DNA from 4 places in the Streptomyces sp. RK9 genome. Region 1 is predicted to be linked to each of the others. Evidence: riboswitches for the same ligand, from Rfam matches in the RefSeq annotation. Region 1 holds a riboswitch; each other region holds the start of a gene.
What was found. Region 1 has a riboswitch for cobalamin ahead of AB6L24_RS39455 (ABC transporter substrate-binding protein). Riboswitches for the same ligand answer to the same signal wherever they lie in the genome.

Region 1 (3,986 bases):
TACGCCGGTCACCAGCGAGGTCAGGACGAAGACGCCCGCGCGGAACCTGGCCGTGTCCAGGCCGAGGACCGTCGCGCCCTCCTCGCCGACCAGGAGCAGGTCCAGGGGGCGGGCCAGGGCGATCAGCAGCGCCGTGCCGACGGCCAGGACCGTCACCGGCAGCGCGAGCATGTCCCAGCGGGCGCTGCCGAGGCCGCCCAGGGTCCAGTACAGGACTTCCTTCAGGTGGTCGGCGCGGGCCGAGACGACCAGGATCAGGCTGGTCAGGGCCGCCAGGACGTACGAGACGGCCACGCCCGCGAGGATCAGGCGGGTCGTCGTGAAGCCGCCGCCCGGCTCCCTGGCCAGGGCGTACACCACCAGCAGCGCAAGGAACGCGCCCGCGAAGGACGCCGACGGGATCGTCACCGTGGTCGCCATGCCCGCGCCCAGGCCGAGCACGATCACCGAGACCGCCGCCGCGGAGGCGCCCGAGGAGACGCCCAGGAGGAAGGGGTCCGCGAGGGGGTTGCGGACGAGGGCCTGGAGGGTGGTGCCGACCACCGCCAGGCCCGCGCCCACGGCCGCGCCGAGGATGACCCGTGGGAGGCGGACGTCGAGGACGATCGTGCGGAACGGGGAGGGGTCGGCGTTGCCCGTGAGGATCTGGACCACGTCGGCCGTGGGGATTCTGACGGAGCCCAGGGCCAGGGCGGCGAGGCTCGCTGCCGCGAGGGCGAGGGTGAGCGCGGCTATGACGGCGGTGAAGCGGAGGCCGGTGCGTCCCTCGGGTGGGACGGGTGCCCGCCGATCGGCCTTCGGCCTCGTCCTCAAACGCCGGACGGGCTGAAACTCGCCGCCCCGAGACCGCAGCCTGCTCACCGCAACTGCTCCGCCAGCTTCCGCACCGCCCCCGGCGCCCGCACCCCAAGGACCACGTCCGACAGCGGCAGCACCGCGAACCGCTTGTTCTTGATGGCCGGGACGTCCTTGAGGGCCGGGTCGTCCAGGAGGCGCTTCTTCTTCTGGGCGACCGTGGACGCGCCGTAGTCGTAGATGACGATGACGTCGGGGCGGCGCTCGACGACCGTCTCCCAGGAGGCGTCGCCGAAGGACTTGTCGAGGTCGGACATCACGTTGCGGCCGCCCGCGCGCTCGATGATGTCGTTGCCGATGCCGCGGCCGCCCGCGGTGAACGCCGTCTTGTCGCCGCTGTCGTAGACGAAGACGGCGGGCTTCTTGCCGCCGTCGGCGGACTGCTTCGCGGTGGCGGCGAGTTCGGCCTTCGCGTCGCGCACCCACTTGTCCGCCCGGTCCCGGACTCCGAACGTCGCGCCCGCCTCGCGCACCTCGCGGTACACGTCGTCCATCGTGACGGGCTTCTTGGCGCAGCCCTCGATGTTCAGGCGGGACTTGATGCCGGACTTGGCGAGGGCGTCGCGGGAGCGGCCGTCGCCCGCCGCGAAGGCGCTCGCGTAACCGCCGTACACGAAGTCGGGGTTGGCGGCGAGCAGCTTCTCGTAGGAGGGGTACTCCTTGGCGATGACGGGCGTCGCCTCGTACGCCTTCTTGTACTTGGGGAGCACCTTGTCGTCGAGGTAGGCGGTGCCGGCGATGCGGTCCTTGAGGCCCAGTTCGAGGAGGATCTCCGTCACGTGCTGGTTCATGGTGACCGCGCGCTTCGGTGGTGCGTCGAAGGTCGTCTTCGTCCCGCAGTTGGTGACGGTGTACGGGAATCCGGCGGCCTTGCCGTCGGCCTTCCCGGAGTCGTCGTCGCCGGAGGACGAGGCCGACGGGGACGCTGAGCACGCGGTGAGCGGCAGCAGGATCGCCGCCGTGGCGAGCAGGGCGCGGGTACGCATGGGGTGCGGGCCTCCTCCAGGGGATTTCCGCGTCCCCTGAGTGCATGTGGAGGAGGCGGCAGGTCAGTTCCTGACTCCCGGGCGCGCGGGGCGCGGCCGGTCACAGTGGCGGGACCGCGCCGGATTTCCACCGGCTTCCTGGGTCCTGCCGCCTCGAGGGTCGTAAAGCTCGCGCTCAGTATGCCTGGACGACCCTGACGTCCTCCTCCTCGACCTCGCCCTCGACGATCCGGAACGAGCGGAACTGGAAGGGGCCCGCGTCGTCGGTGTCGGCGGTGGAGACGAGGACGTAGTGGGCACCCGGCTCGTTGGCGTACGAGATGTCGGTGCGGGAGGGGTAGGCCTCGGTCGCGGTGTGCGAGTGGTAGATGATCACCGGCTCCTCGTCGCGGTCGTCCAGATCGCGGTAGAGCTTGAGCAGGTCGGTCGAGTCGAACTCGTAGAACGTGGGCGAGCGGGCCGCGTTGAGCATCGGGACGAAGCGCTCGGGGCGGTCGCTGCCCGCCGGGCCCGCGACGACGCCGCACGCCTCGTCGGGGTGGTCCTGGCGCGCGTGCGCGACGATCTGGTCGTGGAGGGCCTGGGTGATGGTCAGCATGTCGGCCAGGATAAGCAGCGGGGCGGCCCCGTACCGAAGTGTGGTACGGGGCCGCCCGCATGCTGGACAGATGGTGTCCGGGGTCAGTCCTTGGTGACCGGTGCGGCATCCGTGGCGCCCTCGACGCCCTGGCCGGTGTGCACGCGCTTCTTGAAGGCCGCGGCCTCCGGGTTGCGGCTCTTGAGGACCAGGTAGGACACGCACAGGATCGCGGCCCAGATGGGGGCGCAGTACAGCGAGATCCGGGCGTCCTTGTCGATGCCCATCATCACGATGACCATGCCGATGAAGGCGAGGGCGAACCAGCTCGTGTACGGGGCGCCCGGCGCGCGGAAGGTGGACTGCGGGACGAGACCGCGGTCGGCCTTGCGGCGGTAGTTGATCTGGGAGACCAGGATCATGATCCAGGCCCACATGCCGGAGATGGTCGCGAAGGAGACGACGTAGTTGAACGCCTCGCCCGGCCACTGGTAGTTGATCCACACGCCGACGAGCATCAGCGCGGCGGAGGCGGTGGTGCCGACCAGCGGCAGGCCGTTCTTGGTGAGCTTGGTGAAGAACTTCGGGCCCTGGCCGTTGAGCGCGAGGTCGCGCAGCATGCGGCCGGTGGAGTACATGCCCGAGTTGCAGGAGGAGAGGGCGGCGGTCAGGACCACGAAGTTCACGATCGCGGCGCCGACGCCGAGGCCCATCTTCTCGAAGGCGGCGACGAACGGCGAGACGCCCGGCTGGAAGTGCGTCCACGGCACGACCGAGAGGATCATGATCAGGGCGCCGACGTAGAAGACGGCGATGCGCCACGGCACGGTGTTGATCGCCTTGGGCAGGGTCTTCTTCGGGTCCTTGGACTCGCCCGCGGTGACGCCGACCAGCTCGACGGCGAGGAAGGCGAACATCACGATCTGCAGCGTCATCAGCGTGTTGCCGATGCCGTTGGGGAAGAAGCCGCCGTTGTCCCACAGGTGCGAGACGGACGCGGAGTCACCGGCGTCGGAGAAGCCGATGGTGAGGATGCCGGCACAGATCAGGATCATGCCGATGATCGCGGTGACCTTGACCATCGAGAACCAGAACTCCAGCTCACCGAAGAGCTTCACGGAGATCAGGTTGGCGCCGTACAGAATGACCGTGAAGATCAGCGCGTACGCCCATTGTGGAATGGAGTCGTGCGTCCAGTACTGCATGTACTGGGCCGCCGCGGTGACTTCCGTGATGCCGGTGACGACCCAGAAGAGCCAGTACGTCCAGCCGGTCACGAACCCGAAGAACGGGCTGACGAACTCACGGGCGTACTCCGAGAACGAGCCCGAGACGGGCCGGTACATCAGGAGCTCGCCGAGCGCGCGCATGATGAAGAAGATGACGAGGCCCGCGATCGCGTACGCGAGGATGAGGCTGGGCCCGGCCTTGTGAATGGCCTTGCCCGCGCCGAGGAACAGGCCGGTGCCGATGGCACCGCCGATCGCGATCATCTGGATCTGCCGGGCGCCGAGCCCGCGCTGATAGCCCTCGTTGTCGCCGGACGCGCCCTCTGTGGCCGCCGCGGC
Region 2 (3,986 bases), on a different replicon from region 1:
CTCGTACGAAGCGAGCATGATGCGCTCGGCGATGCGGGTGGAAAGGGCGCGCGCCTCGGGCGAGTCGAACGGCAGCTTCAGCTGGAAGAAGACGTCCTGGAGGCCCATCGCGCCGAGGCCCACGGGCCGCCACTTGGCGTTGGAGCGCCCGGCCTGCTCGGTCGGGTAGAAGTTGATGTCCACGACGCGGTCGAGGAAGGTGACGGCCGTGCGCACGGTGGCGTCGAGCCGCTCCCAGTCGATGTCGCCGCTCGCCGTGTCGACGAACGCGCCCAGGTTCACCGAACCCAGGTTGCACACGGCCGTCTCGCCGTCGTCCGTGACCTCCAGGATCTCCGTGCAGAGGTTGGAGGAGTGGACGGTGTGGCCGGGCTCGGCGGTCTGGTTGGCCGTGCGGTTGGCGGTGTCCTTGAAGGTCATCCAGCCGTTGCCGGTCTGCGCGAGGGTGCGCATCATCCGGCCGTACAGCTCACGGGCGGGGATGGTCTTCTGCGCGAGACCGGCCGCCTCCGCCTTCTTGTACGCGGCGTCGAACTGCTCGCCCCACAGGTCGACGAGCTCGGGCACGTCGGCCGGGGAGAACAGCGACCACGGCTGGTCGGCGGCGACGCGGCGCATGAACTCGTCGGGGATCCAGTGCGCCAGGTTCAGGTTGTGGGTGCGCCGGGCGTCCTCGCCGGTGTTGTCCCGCAGCTCCAGGAACTCCTCGATGTCGGAGTGCCAGGTCTCCAGATAGACCGCGGCGGCGCCCTTGCGGCGGCCGCCCTGGTTCACGGCGGCGACGGAGGCGTCGAGCGTCTTCAGGAACGGCACGATGCCGTTGGAGTGCCCGTTGGTGCCGCGGATCAGGGAGCCGCGCGAGCGGATACGGGAGTACGAGAGCCCGATGCCGCCGGCGTGCTTGGAGAGCCGCGCGACCTGGTGGTAGCGGTCGTAGATCGAGTCCAGCTCGTCGAGCGGCGAGTCCAGGAGGTAGCAGGACGACATCTGCGGGTGCCGGGTGCCGGAGTTGAAGAGCGTCGGCGAGGACGGCAGGTAGTCCAGACGGCTCATCAGGCGGTAGAGCGCGGCGACCTCGTCCAGGGCCCGCTCGGAGGCGTCCTCGGCGAGACCGGCGGCCACGCGCAGCATGAAGTGCTGCGGGGTCTCGACGACCTTGCGGGTGATCGGGTGCCGGAGCAAGTAGCGGCTGTGCAGGGTGCGCAGGCCGAAGTAGCCGAAGCGGCGGTCGGCGCCGTCGGCGAGCGCGGCGTCCACGAGGCCGTCGAGGTGCTCCGCGTGCAGCGTGGCGAACTCGGCGGTGCGGTCCGCGATCAGGCCCTCGCGGTGGCCGACGGCGACGGACTTGGAGAACGACGTGACGCCCTGCGAGGCGGCTTCCTCGCGGATGCCGATGGTCAGGAGCCGGGCCGCGAGCTGCGAGTACGCGGGGTCCTCGGAGATGAGGCCGGCGGCCGCCTCGATCGCGAGCTCCCGCAGCTCCACCTCGTCGGCCTTCGCCGAACGGCCGCGCAGCGCGGCGGCGGCGACCCGGCCGGGGTCGGCGTCGGGGAGGTCGGCGGTGAGGTCGGTCAGGACGCGCAGCAGGGCGGTCCCCGGTCCGTCGGTGGTCTGCGCGGCCTGCTGGGCCTCGGCCTGCTCGGCGGCCTGCGCTGACGCGGGTTCGGCGGGCGCGATGGTCACGTGGTGCTCTCCCTCGCTCGGCTCTGGGCCTTCGAGGGGGCAGGACGGCACGGACGCGCCCGCGCAGGGGCGACTCCGCGTCCACCAACCCATTCCGCGAGGCCCGGACGTCTCTGGCACCGGGACCGGACGGTCCAGGTGCGCTGTCGGCAGGTCGTCGGACTCACCGGCGCATGTTGCGGGCGCGAGCGCACAAATGCGTACCAGTACACCGTTGCGGGACAGTTCCGGACTTGCACCGGATTCCCCTGCGGCGACAGCGAGGACGAGCATACATCTTGTGCTGGCTTTCGGTGCCACCCCTAGATGTTGTGTCGGAGGGTAGTGGCGCTGTCGCGCGACGGGGCGCCCTGAACCTCAACTCGGGGGCGGGGCGTGGCATTCCGAGGGGGCGTTCAGCCACCCGCGCCCGGCGGGTCCTGGGGCGCGCCGTCGCCGTCGCGGGGGATGTCGCCGCGCTCCACCGGCGTCGCGGGGGAGGTCTTCTTCGGCAGTACGGCGTCCAGCTCGGCCGCGTCCGCGCGGTGCGCCTCCTCGGCGGCGGCGCGCAGCGTGTCGCGGTCCACGAGGGCGGGGTCGGCGGAGAGCTGGATGCGCAGGCCGTGCTCGGAGCGGGCGTACGCGTGCCAGGAGCCGGACGCGTCGGTGCTGTCGGGCGCGCCGGGGCCCGGCGTGCGGTACCAGCCCTTGCCGTCCTTCTCGCAGCGCTTCGCGGGCGGGTGGAGGCCTCGGCAGGACGTGTCGTCGACGGTGCCCCGCTCCACGCCGACCTTGATCTGCGCGCCGCCCTTCCTCGCCACGTACACCGCCTGGAAGCCGTCGTCCCCGAGGACGCCCACGGACTGCTCCGCCAGCGTGAACCCGTCGGCCTCGGTCACGTACACGTGCGCCGTCCGGGTCTGGGCGGCGCGGGCGCGGTCCTCCAGGTCGGCCCGGGAGGGCGTCGATCCGGCGCCGGAGCCCGCGTCCTCGGAGGCCCTGTTCTCGGACCCGGCGGTCTCGGTGCCGCACCCGGTGAGGGCGAGGGGCGCGAGCAGCAGCAGGGCGGCGGGGAGCAGGAGGTGAGTGCGCGGCATGGGCCCATTCTTTCGTACGCCGGTTCGGGGCCGGAGGCGGCACGGCGAAGGCCGCCGCGCCCCGGGCGGGGACGCGGCGGCCTCCAGGCGGGGCCGGGGCCCCGGGCGTCAGTGCCCGGCACCCACCTTCGGCAGTTCGACCGCCACGCCCTTGTCGCCGGCGTCCGCGGTGTAGTCCTCCGGGGACGTCTCGTCGACGCCGTCGGGGGCGCCCGCGGCCCGCAGGACGAAGGTGAGGACGACGGTCACGACGACGTTCAGGACGAACGCGGTCAGGCCGATGTAGCCGATCTCACCGATGCCCGGGATCTCCTTGGACGAGCCGCCGAAGTGCTTCTGCGTCGGCGAGGCGACCCCGTACGCGGCGACCGTCCCGTAGATCATGCCGACCGCCCATCCCGCGAGCAGCGCCCACCGGTGGAACCAGCGCGTGAACAGGCCGCCGACCAGGGCGGGCATGGTCTGCAGGATCCAGATGCCGCCGAGGAGCTGGAAGTTGATGGCGACCGTCTTGTCCATGGTGAGGACGAAGGCGAGCGCGCCCACCTTCACCAGGAGCGAGACCAGCTTGGAGACCTTCGTCTCCTGGGCGGGTGTCGCGTCGGGCCTGATGAAGTCCTTGTAGATGTTGCGGGTGAAGAGATTCGCGGCCGCGATGGACATGATGGCGGCCGGGACGAGCGCGCCGATGCCGATGGCCGCGAAGGCGACGCCCGTGAACCAGTCCGGGAACATGTCCTCGAACAGCTGCGGGATCGCCAACTGCCCGTTCTCGACCTTCACTCCGGCCGCGATCGCCATGAACCCGAGCAGCGCGAGCAGGCCGAGCATCAGCGAGTACAGCGGCAGGATGGTGGTGTTGCGCCGGATCACGTCGCGGCTGCGCGAGGACAGCGTCGCCGTGATCGAGTGCGGGTACATGAAGAGGGCGAGCGCGGAGCCGAGGGCCAGGGTCGCGTAGGTCCAGGTGCCCGCGTCGCCCGGGACCAGGGAGCCGACGGGTTTGCCGGTGGCCTCGTTCGTCGCGGAGAACTTCTCATTGGCCGCGCTGAAGATGTCGTCGAAGCCGCCGAGCTTGATCGGGATGTAGATGATGGCCACCACGATCACGATGTAGATCAGGGTGTCCTTCACGAACGCGATCAGCGCGGGCGCCCGCAGCCCGGACGAGTAGGTGTACGCGGCGAGCACGCCGAAGGCGATGAGCAGCGGCAGGTCCTTGATGAA
Region 3 (3,986 bases), on a different replicon from region 1:
CTCACCTGTCCACGCACGGATCCGGTGGGCCGCACCCCAGATTGTTCAGGCACTCAGTGCCAGATGTTCGCACAGTTCACGAATCTCCGGGAGACGGTCATGGCACAGGCAGGGACGACGACGGCGACGGCCGAGGAGCTCGCGCGGCGGTGGGCGACCGACCCGCGGTGGCAGGGGATCGAGCGCACGTACAGCGCCGCGGACGTCGTGCGGCTGTCCGGCAGCGTCCGCGAGGAGCACACCCTGGCCCGGCGCGGCGCCGAACGGCTGTGGCGCCAACTGCACGAGCTGGACTACGTGCACGCCCTCGGCGCGCTGACCGGCGGCCAGGCGGTGCAGCAGGTCAAGGCGGGGCTGCAGGCGATCTACCTGTCCGGCTGGCAGGTGGCCGCCGACGCCAACCAGGCCGGGCACACCTACCCCGACCAGTCGCTCTACCCGGCCAACTCCGTGCCGCAGGTGGTCCGCCGCATCAACAACGCGCTGCTGCGCGCCGACCAGATCGCCACCAGCGAGGGCGACTCCGCCGTGGACTGGCTGGCCCCGATCGTGGCCGACGCCGAGGCCGGGTTCGGCGGCCCCCTGAACGCCTTCGAGCTGACCAAGGCGATGATCGCGGCGGGCGCGGCCGGCATCCACTACGAGGACCAGCTCGCCTCCGAGAAGAAGTGCGGCCACCTCGGCGGCAAGGTCCTCGTCCCCACCGCCCAGCACGTCCGCACCCTCAACGCGGCCCGCCTCGCCGCCGACATCGCCGATGTGCCGACCCTGATCGTGGCCCGCACCGACGCGCTCGCCGCCAACCTCCTCACCAGCGACGTCGACGAGCGCGACGCCGAGTTCGTGACCGGCGAGCGCACCGCCGAGGGCTTCTACCGGGTCCGGAACGGCATGGCCCCCGTCATCGCGCGCGGCCTCGCCTACGCCCCGTACGCCGACCTCATCTGGGTCGAGACCGGCACCCCCGACCTCGCCCAGGCCCGCGAGTTCGCGGAGGCCCTCCACGCCGAGCACCCCGACCAGATGCTGGCCTACAACTGCTCGCCCTCCTTCAACTGGAAGGCCGCGCTCGACGACGACCAGATCGCCAAGTTCCAGCGCGAACTGGGCGCCATGGGCTACAAGTTCCAGTTCATCACCCTGGCCGGTTTCCACTCCCTCAACCACGGCATGTTCGACCTCGCCCGCGGCTACGCCGACCACGGCATGACCGCGTACGTCGACCTGCAGGAGAAGGAGTTCGCCGCGCAGGAGCACGGCTTCACCGCCGTCAAGCACCAGCGCGAGGTCGGCACCGGCTACTTCGACCTGGTGTCCACCGCGGTCAACCCGGCCTCCTCCACCACCGCGCTCTCCGGCTCCACCGAAGAAGAGCAGTTCCACTAGGACGTGCCGAGGTCGGGGCCGTGCGGGCGTGCGCCCAAACGACCCCGACCCGTGTCTCATCTCACGTTCCGGAATGTGAACACCGCTGCCCAGGAGCGCGTCCACCCTCTAATCTGACGCGTGCAGCTGGTTCGCCCTGTCCGCCAGGCAGGCGCGTCGTAAGAGGGAACCCGGTGGGAATCCGGGACTGCCCCGCAGCGGTGAGTGGGAACGACCACCGTCATGAGCACTGGATCCGGCCGCGGATCCGGGAAGCGACGGTCAGTAGGTGTCCGCCTCGGCGGACGTGCCCGCGAGTCCGAAGACCTGCCCGTTGCCCGTACGTGACCGATCGCGTGCGGATATCCCGGTGACCTCGTGGGCGGGTCGGCGTGCATACAGGCGGAGCACCGTGCCAGTGGCGTGTGTGCGGTCCGTCCTGTTCGTCATCCCTTCGCGTCCGTGTCCCGTCCCGGGATTCTCAGGAGTCATCTCGCGAAGGAGATTTCCGTGACAGCGAAGTCCGCAGCCGCGGCAGCACGGGCCACCGTGTACGGCTACCCCCGTCAGGGCGCAGGCCGTGAACTCAAGAAGGCGATCGAGGGGTACTGGAAGGGCCGCGTCACCGCACAAGCCCTGAAGGAGACCGCGACGGAGCTGCGCCGCTCCACCTGGCAGCGCCTCGCGGCGGCCGGTGTCCACGAGGTGCCGACCGGCGACTTCTCGTACTACGACCACGTCCTGGACACGAGTGTCATGGTCGGCGCCGTTCCTCAGCGGCACCGCTCCGCCGTCGACGCCGACGCCCTCGACGGCTACTTCGCCATGGCCCGCGGCACCCAGGACGTGGCGCCGCTCGAGATGACCAAGTGGTTCGACACCAACTACCACTACCTCGTGCCGGAGCTCGGCCCCGACACCGTCTTCAGCGCCGACTCCACCAAGCAGGTCGCCGAGCTGAAGGAGGCCCTCGCGCTCGGCCTCGCCGCCCGTCCGGTCCTGGTCGGCCCCGTCACGTATCTGCTGCTCGCCAAGCCCGCCCCGGGCGTCGCCGCGGACTTCGAGCCGCTGACCCTCCTGGACCGGCTCCTTCCGGTGTACGCGGAGGTCATCGCCGACCTGCGCGCGGCCGGCGCCGCATGGGTGCAGCTCGACGAGCCCGCCCTCGTCCAGGACCGCACCCCGGCCGACCTCAACGCCGCCGAGCGCGCCTACCGCGACCTCGGCGCCCTCACCGACCGGCCGAAGCTGCTCGTCGCCTCCTACTTCGACCGGCTCGGCGACGCCCTGCCGGTCCTGGCGAAGGCCCCGATCGACGGGCTCGCCCTCGACTTCACGGACGCGGCCGCCGCCAACCTCGACGCGCTCGCCTCAGTGGGCGGCCTGCCCGGCAAGCGCCTCGTCGCCGGTGTCGTCAACGGCCGCAACATCTGGATCAACGACCTGGAGAAGTCCCTGGCCACCCTGGGGACGCTCCTGGGCCTCGCCGACCGGGTCGACGTCGCCGCCTCCTGCTCCCTCCTGCACGTCCCGATCGACGCCGCCGCCGAGCGCGACATCGACCCGCAGATCCTGCGCTGGCTCGCGTTCGCCCAGCAGAAGACCGGCGAGATCGTCACCCTGGCCAAGGGCCTCGCGCAGGGTACGGACACCATCGCCGCCGAACTCGCCGCCAACCGGGCCGACCTGGCCTCGCGCGCCGGTTCTGCGATCACCCACGACCCGGCCGTCCGGGCCAGGGCCGCGGCCGTCACCGACGCCGACGGCCGTCGCTCGCAGCCGTACACCGCGCGGGCGACCGCCCAGCGCGCCCACCTCGGCCTGCCGCTGCTTCCCACGACCACCATCGGCTCGTTCCCGCAGACCACGGAGTTGCGCGCGGCCCGCGCCGACCTGCGCGCGGGGCGCATCGACACCGCCGGGTACGAGCAGCGCATCGAGAACGAGATCCGCGAGGTCATCTCCTTCCAGGAGAAGACCGGCATCGACGTCCTGGTGCACGGCGAGCCCGAACGCAACGACATGGTGCAGTACTTCGCCGAGCAGCTCACCGGCTACCTGGCCACACAGCACGGCTGGGTCCAGTCGTACGGCACCCGCTATGTCCGCCCGCCGGTCCTGGCCGGCGACATCTCCCGGCCCGAGCCGATGACGGTGCGCTGGACGTCGTACGCCAACTCCCTGACGGAGCGCCCGGTCAAGGGCATGCTCACCGGGCCCGTGACCATGCTCGCCTGGTCCTTCGTCCGCGACGACCAGCCGCTCGGCGACACCGCCCGCCAGGTCGCCCTCGCCCTGCGCGACGAGGTGAACGACCTGGAGGCGGCGGGCACTTCGGTCATCCAGGTCGACGAGCCCGCGCTGCGCGAGACGCTGCCGCTGCGGTCCGCCGACCGCCCGGCCTATCTGGACTGGGCCACCGAGTCCTTCCGCCTCACCACCAGCGGGGTGCGGCCCGACACCCAGATCCACACCCACATGTGCTACGCCGAGTTCGGCGACATCGTCCAGGCCATCGACGACCTCGACGCGGACGTCATCAGCCTGGAGGCGGCCCGCTCGCACATGCAGGTGGCCAGGGAACTGGCCGAGCACGGCTACCCGCGCGAGGCGGGCCCCGG
Region 4 (3,986 bases), on a different replicon from region 1:
TCGCGCACTACGACATCAGCCCCTGGCACTTCGCCGTCGTCCTCAGCGGCGTCTGCGGACTGCTCACCGCCGCCGTGGGCTGGGTCGTACGGATCCTCAGGCGCGGCCGCCGCCAGGACCCCGCCGCTCCGGCCGAGCCCCGCCCGCCGGCCGACGGGGCGTCCGCGGACGGACCCGCTCCACGGGCGGGCGCGGGATGAGCGACGCACGGCCCCACACGACACCGGCGGCGACCGCCACGGCGGCGGACGTCGCCAGCCACACGACGAGCCGTAACGGCACGCCCTCGACGAGGAGGGAGGCGAGCGCGCCCGTCAGGGCGGCCACGCAGCCGCAGAGTCCGCAGTACACCACCACGGCGAGCCGCCTGGTGGACGGCGGGACATGCCTGCTCAGTGGCAGCTGCCTGCTCTCAACCCCCATGGTCTCCAGCCTTCCGTGCGCACGCTGGGACAGGTCACTCCACCCCGACTCTCCCCGAGGCCACCGCCCTCACAAACGCACGCCACGCCGGTGGCGTCACGGCCAGGTGCGTCTCGCCGCGGCGGTTGGAGTCACGCACCCACACCCGATCGCCGGGACGGGCCACTTCCACACAATCGCCGCCCGCCGTGGCGGTGTAACTGCTCTTGAACCACTGCGCTGCCGGTAAGTACGCGTCGGCCACACCGCCCCCTTGCCCCGTGCGCTCACAAGAGTCGGCGTCGCCCGAGCGGGTCCGCATGCCGCGCCGCTCTCCTGCTGTCATGTTCAAGTTTACGAACGGGCGTTGCTCCCGCCTAGCCGTAAACCGGCCCCCGGAACCTTCCGTGTGGAGCTCCGCACACTCTCCCGTCGCAGGTCAACAGCGAGTTGACGGGCGTCGTGGGCCGTGGTGGACTGCCGGAGCCATTTACGGCGGCAGGAGAGGAAGCCGGTGCGAATCCGGCGCGGTCCCGCCACTGTCACCGGGCGATCCGACGCGATCCCCGGGAGCCAGGAACTCTCGCCGCCGATCTCGTCGAACCAGGGCGCGGAAACCCTGAGTGAGGACATATCGCCATGCGCGGCCGCCCGTTGCCGTCCCCTGCTCCGCCCGGGGCCCCGTCGCGGCCGAGAGCCCTCCGCCGCGTGTCGGCGGGCTGACCCCCATGTGTGCCGATCGCGACTTCGCGTACGGCGCCGCCGCCGGACTCCTCGGTGACCTGCTGCTCGGCGATCCTCGCCGCGGGCATCCGGTCGCCGCGTTCGGGCGTGCGGCGGGGGCCGTCGAGCGGGTGCTGTGGCGCGACCACCGCGGGTGGGGCGCGCTGCACACCCTGGTGTGCGCCGGGGGCGCCGTCGGCGCCGGTGCGCTCGCTTCTTTCGCCGTACGCCGCTCGCGTGCCGCTTCCGTCGGGCTGACCGCCGCCGCGGCCTGGGCCGTCGTCGGCGGGACCTCCCTCGCGCGGGAGGCGCGCGCCATCGGGGGCGCCCTCGCCGCGGGGGACGTGGACGTCGCCCGGGAGCGGCTGCCCCATCTGTGCGGGCGTGATCCCGCGGCGCTCGACGCCGACGGGATCGCCCGGGCCGTCGTCGAGTCCGTCGCCGAGAACACGTCCGACGCCGTCGTGGGGGCGTTGGTGTGGGGGGCCGTCGGGGGTGTGCCGGGGCTTTTGGGGTTCCGGGCCGTCAACACGCTCGACGCGATGGTCGGGCACCGGTCCCCGCGCCATCTGCGGTACGGGTGGGCTTCTGCTCGGCTCGATGATGTCGCCGGGTGGCCCGGGGCTCGGCTCACCGGCGTGCTCGCCGTGGTCGCCGGGGGGTCCCCTCGGGGGGCGGTGCGGGCTTGGCGGGCCGACGCCTCGAAGCATCCCAGCCCCAATGCCGGGGTCGTCGAGGCCTCCTTCGCGGGGGCGTTGGGGGTGCGGCTCGGGGGGACCTTGTCCTACGCGGGGCGGGTTGAGCATCGGCCTGTCCTCAACGGCGAGGGGCGGGCTGTCGCCGTGGGCGACATCGAGCGGGCCGTGAAGTTGTCCCGGAGGGTCGGGTGGCTCGCCCTGGGTGTTGCTGTGGCCGCTGACCTTGCACGGGGTGCACGCGCGACCAAGCGGCACCCGGCGCCGTGGGCTGTGCCCACCCGTCCCGCCCTGCGGGACGATCGCCCACAGCGGGAGACGGCAGGCAATCGGCTGCCGGAGCAGCACGGGCAGCCCGCGCCACATGCGCAGTCACAGCGACCTGGAGGTGGCGCGTGAGCGGTGGGCTGTTGGTTGCCGGGACCACCTCCGACGCCGGGAAGAGTGTGGTCACCGCCGGGATTTGTCGGTGGCTCTCCCGCAAGGGAGTCTCCGTCGCGCCGTTCAAGGCGCAGAACATGTCCCTGAACTCGTTCGTCACTCGGGAAGGGGCCGAGATCGGGCGGGCGCAGGCCATGCAGGCGCAGGCCGCTCGGGTGGAGCCCAGTGCGCTGATGAATCCCGTGCTGTTGAAGCCGGGGAGCGACCGGTCGAGTCAGGTCGTGCTCATGGGGAAGCCGGTGGGCGAGATGAGTGCCCGGGGCTATCACGGGGGCCGGCAGGAGGCGTTGCTCGACACCGTCGTGGGATGCCTGGAGGAGCTTCGGGGCACGTATGACGCCGTGATCTGCGAAGGGGCGGGGAGTCCCGCCGAGATCAACCTCCGGCGGACCGACATCGTGAACATGGGGATCGCGCGGGCCGCCCGCTTCCCGGTCGTCGTGGTCGGGGACATCGACCGCGGGGGTGTGTTCGCGTCGTTCTTCGGGACCGTGGCGCTGCTGAGCCCCGCCGATCAGGAACTCGTCGCGGGCTTCCTCGTCAACAAGTTCCGCGGGGACGTGTCGCTGCTCGAACCCGGCCTCGACATGCTGCGCGACCTCACCGGGCGGAGCACCTTCGGCGTGCTGCCGTTCCGGCACGGGCTCGGCATCGACGAGGAGGACGGTCTTCGGGTCTCGCTGCGCGGGGCGGTGCGGGAGTCCGTCGTGGCGGCGCCCGTCGGCGCGGACGTGCTGCGGATCGCCGTGTGCGCGGTGCCGCTGATGTCCAACTTCACCGACGTGGACGCGCTCGCGGCCGAACCCGGCGTCGTGGTGCGGTTCGTGGACCGGGCCGAGGAACTCGTCGACGCGGACCTCGTCGTCGTACCGGGAACGCGCGGAACCGTGCACGCCCTGGAGTGGTTGCGCGAGCGCGGGCTCGCGGACGCGCTGGCGCGCCGGGCCGCCGAGGGCCGGCCGGTCCTCGGGATCTGCGGCGGCTTCCAGGTGCTCGGGGAGCGGATCGAGGACGACGTCGAGTCGCGGGCCGGGACCGTGGACGGGCTCGGGCTGCTGCCCGTACGGGTCACGTTCCGGCGGGAGAAGACCCTGGCGCGGCCCGTCGGCGAGGCGCTCGGTGAGCACGTCGAGGGGTACGAGATCCATCACGGCGTCGCCGAGGTCCTGGGCGGGGACCCCTTCCTGGACGGGTGTCGGGTGGGGGCCGTGTGGGGCACCCACTGGCACGGGTCGCTGGAGAGCGACGCGTTCCGGCGCCGCTTCCTCACCGAGGTCGCGCGCGCCGCGGGCCGCCGCTTCGTGCCCGCGCCCGACACCGGCTTCGCCGCCCTGCGCGAGGAACAGCTCGACCTCCTCGGCGACCTCATCGAAGAACACGCGGACACCGACGCGCTGCTGCGCCTGATCGAGACCGGCGCTCCGTCCGGTCTCCCCTTCATCGCACCGGGGGCACCCTCATGACCGTCCTTCTCCTGTCCACCGCCGACACGGACCTGCTCGCCGCCCGCGCGTCCGACGCGCCCTACCGCATCGCCAACCCGACCCGCGTCGACGTGCGCGAGGAACTGCCCGCGCTCCTGGACGGCGCGGACATCGCCGTCGTACGCCTCCTCGGCGGCAAGCGCGCCTGGGAGGACGGGCTCGCCGCGCTGAAGGCGGCCGGGATCCCGACCGTGCTGCTCGGCGGCGAGTCCGTGCCCGACGCCGAGCTGATGGCCGAGTC

Region 2: another riboswitch for cobalamin. It lies ahead of AB6L24_RS31560 (ribonucleoside-diphosphate reductase subunit alpha); the one in region 1 lies ahead of AB6L24_RS39455 (ABC transporter substrate-binding protein).
Region 3: another riboswitch for cobalamin. It lies ahead of metE (5-methyltetrahydropteroyltriglutamate--homocysteine S-methyltransferase); the one in region 1 lies ahead of AB6L24_RS39455 (ABC transporter substrate-binding protein).
Region 4: another riboswitch for cobalamin. It lies ahead of AB6L24_RS10610 (cobalamin biosynthesis protein); the one in region 1 lies ahead of AB6L24_RS39455 (ABC transporter substrate-binding protein).

Annotation. Positions count from the first base shown of each region.
Region 1 is NZ_CP173705.1:440,224-444,209, forward strand. Features, by position in the region: gene AB6L24_RS39450 (FecCD family ABC transporter permease) at 1-813, opposite strand, end outside; gene AB6L24_RS39455 (ABC transporter substrate-binding protein) at 858-1,841, opposite strand; cobalamin riboswitch at 1,881-2,009, opposite strand; gene AB6L24_RS39460 (Mov34/MPN/PAD-1 family protein) at 2,017-2,439, opposite strand; gene AB6L24_RS39465 (amino acid permease) at 2,523-3,986, opposite strand, start outside.
Region 2 is NZ_CP173704.1:2,540,969-2,544,954, forward strand. Features, by position in the region: gene AB6L24_RS31560 (ribonucleoside-diphosphate reductase subunit alpha) at 1-1,683, opposite strand, end outside; cobalamin riboswitch at 1,814-1,973, opposite strand; gene AB6L24_RS31565 (hypothetical protein) at 2,079-2,759, opposite strand; gene mctP (monocarboxylate uptake permease MctP) at 2,868-3,986, opposite strand, start outside.
Region 3 is NZ_CP173703.1:4,630,946-4,634,931, reverse strand. Features, by position in the region: gene aceA (isocitrate lyase) at 100-1,386, shown strand; cobalamin riboswitch at 1,497-1,715, shown strand; gene metE (5-methyltetrahydropteroyltriglutamate--homocysteine S-methyltransferase) at 1,876-3,986, shown strand, end outside.
Region 4 is NZ_CP173703.1:2,626,366-2,630,351, reverse strand. Features, by position in the region: gene AB6L24_RS10620 (hypothetical protein) at 1-200, shown strand, start outside; gene AB6L24_RS10615 (DUF397 domain-containing protein) at 458-724, opposite strand; cobalamin riboswitch at 867-1,008, shown strand; partial or broken gene AB6L24_RS10610 (cobalamin biosynthesis protein) at 1,131-2,066, shown strand; gene AB6L24_RS10605 (cobyric acid synthase) at 2,216-3,724, shown strand; gene cobN (cobaltochelatase subunit CobN) at 3,721-3,986, shown strand, end outside.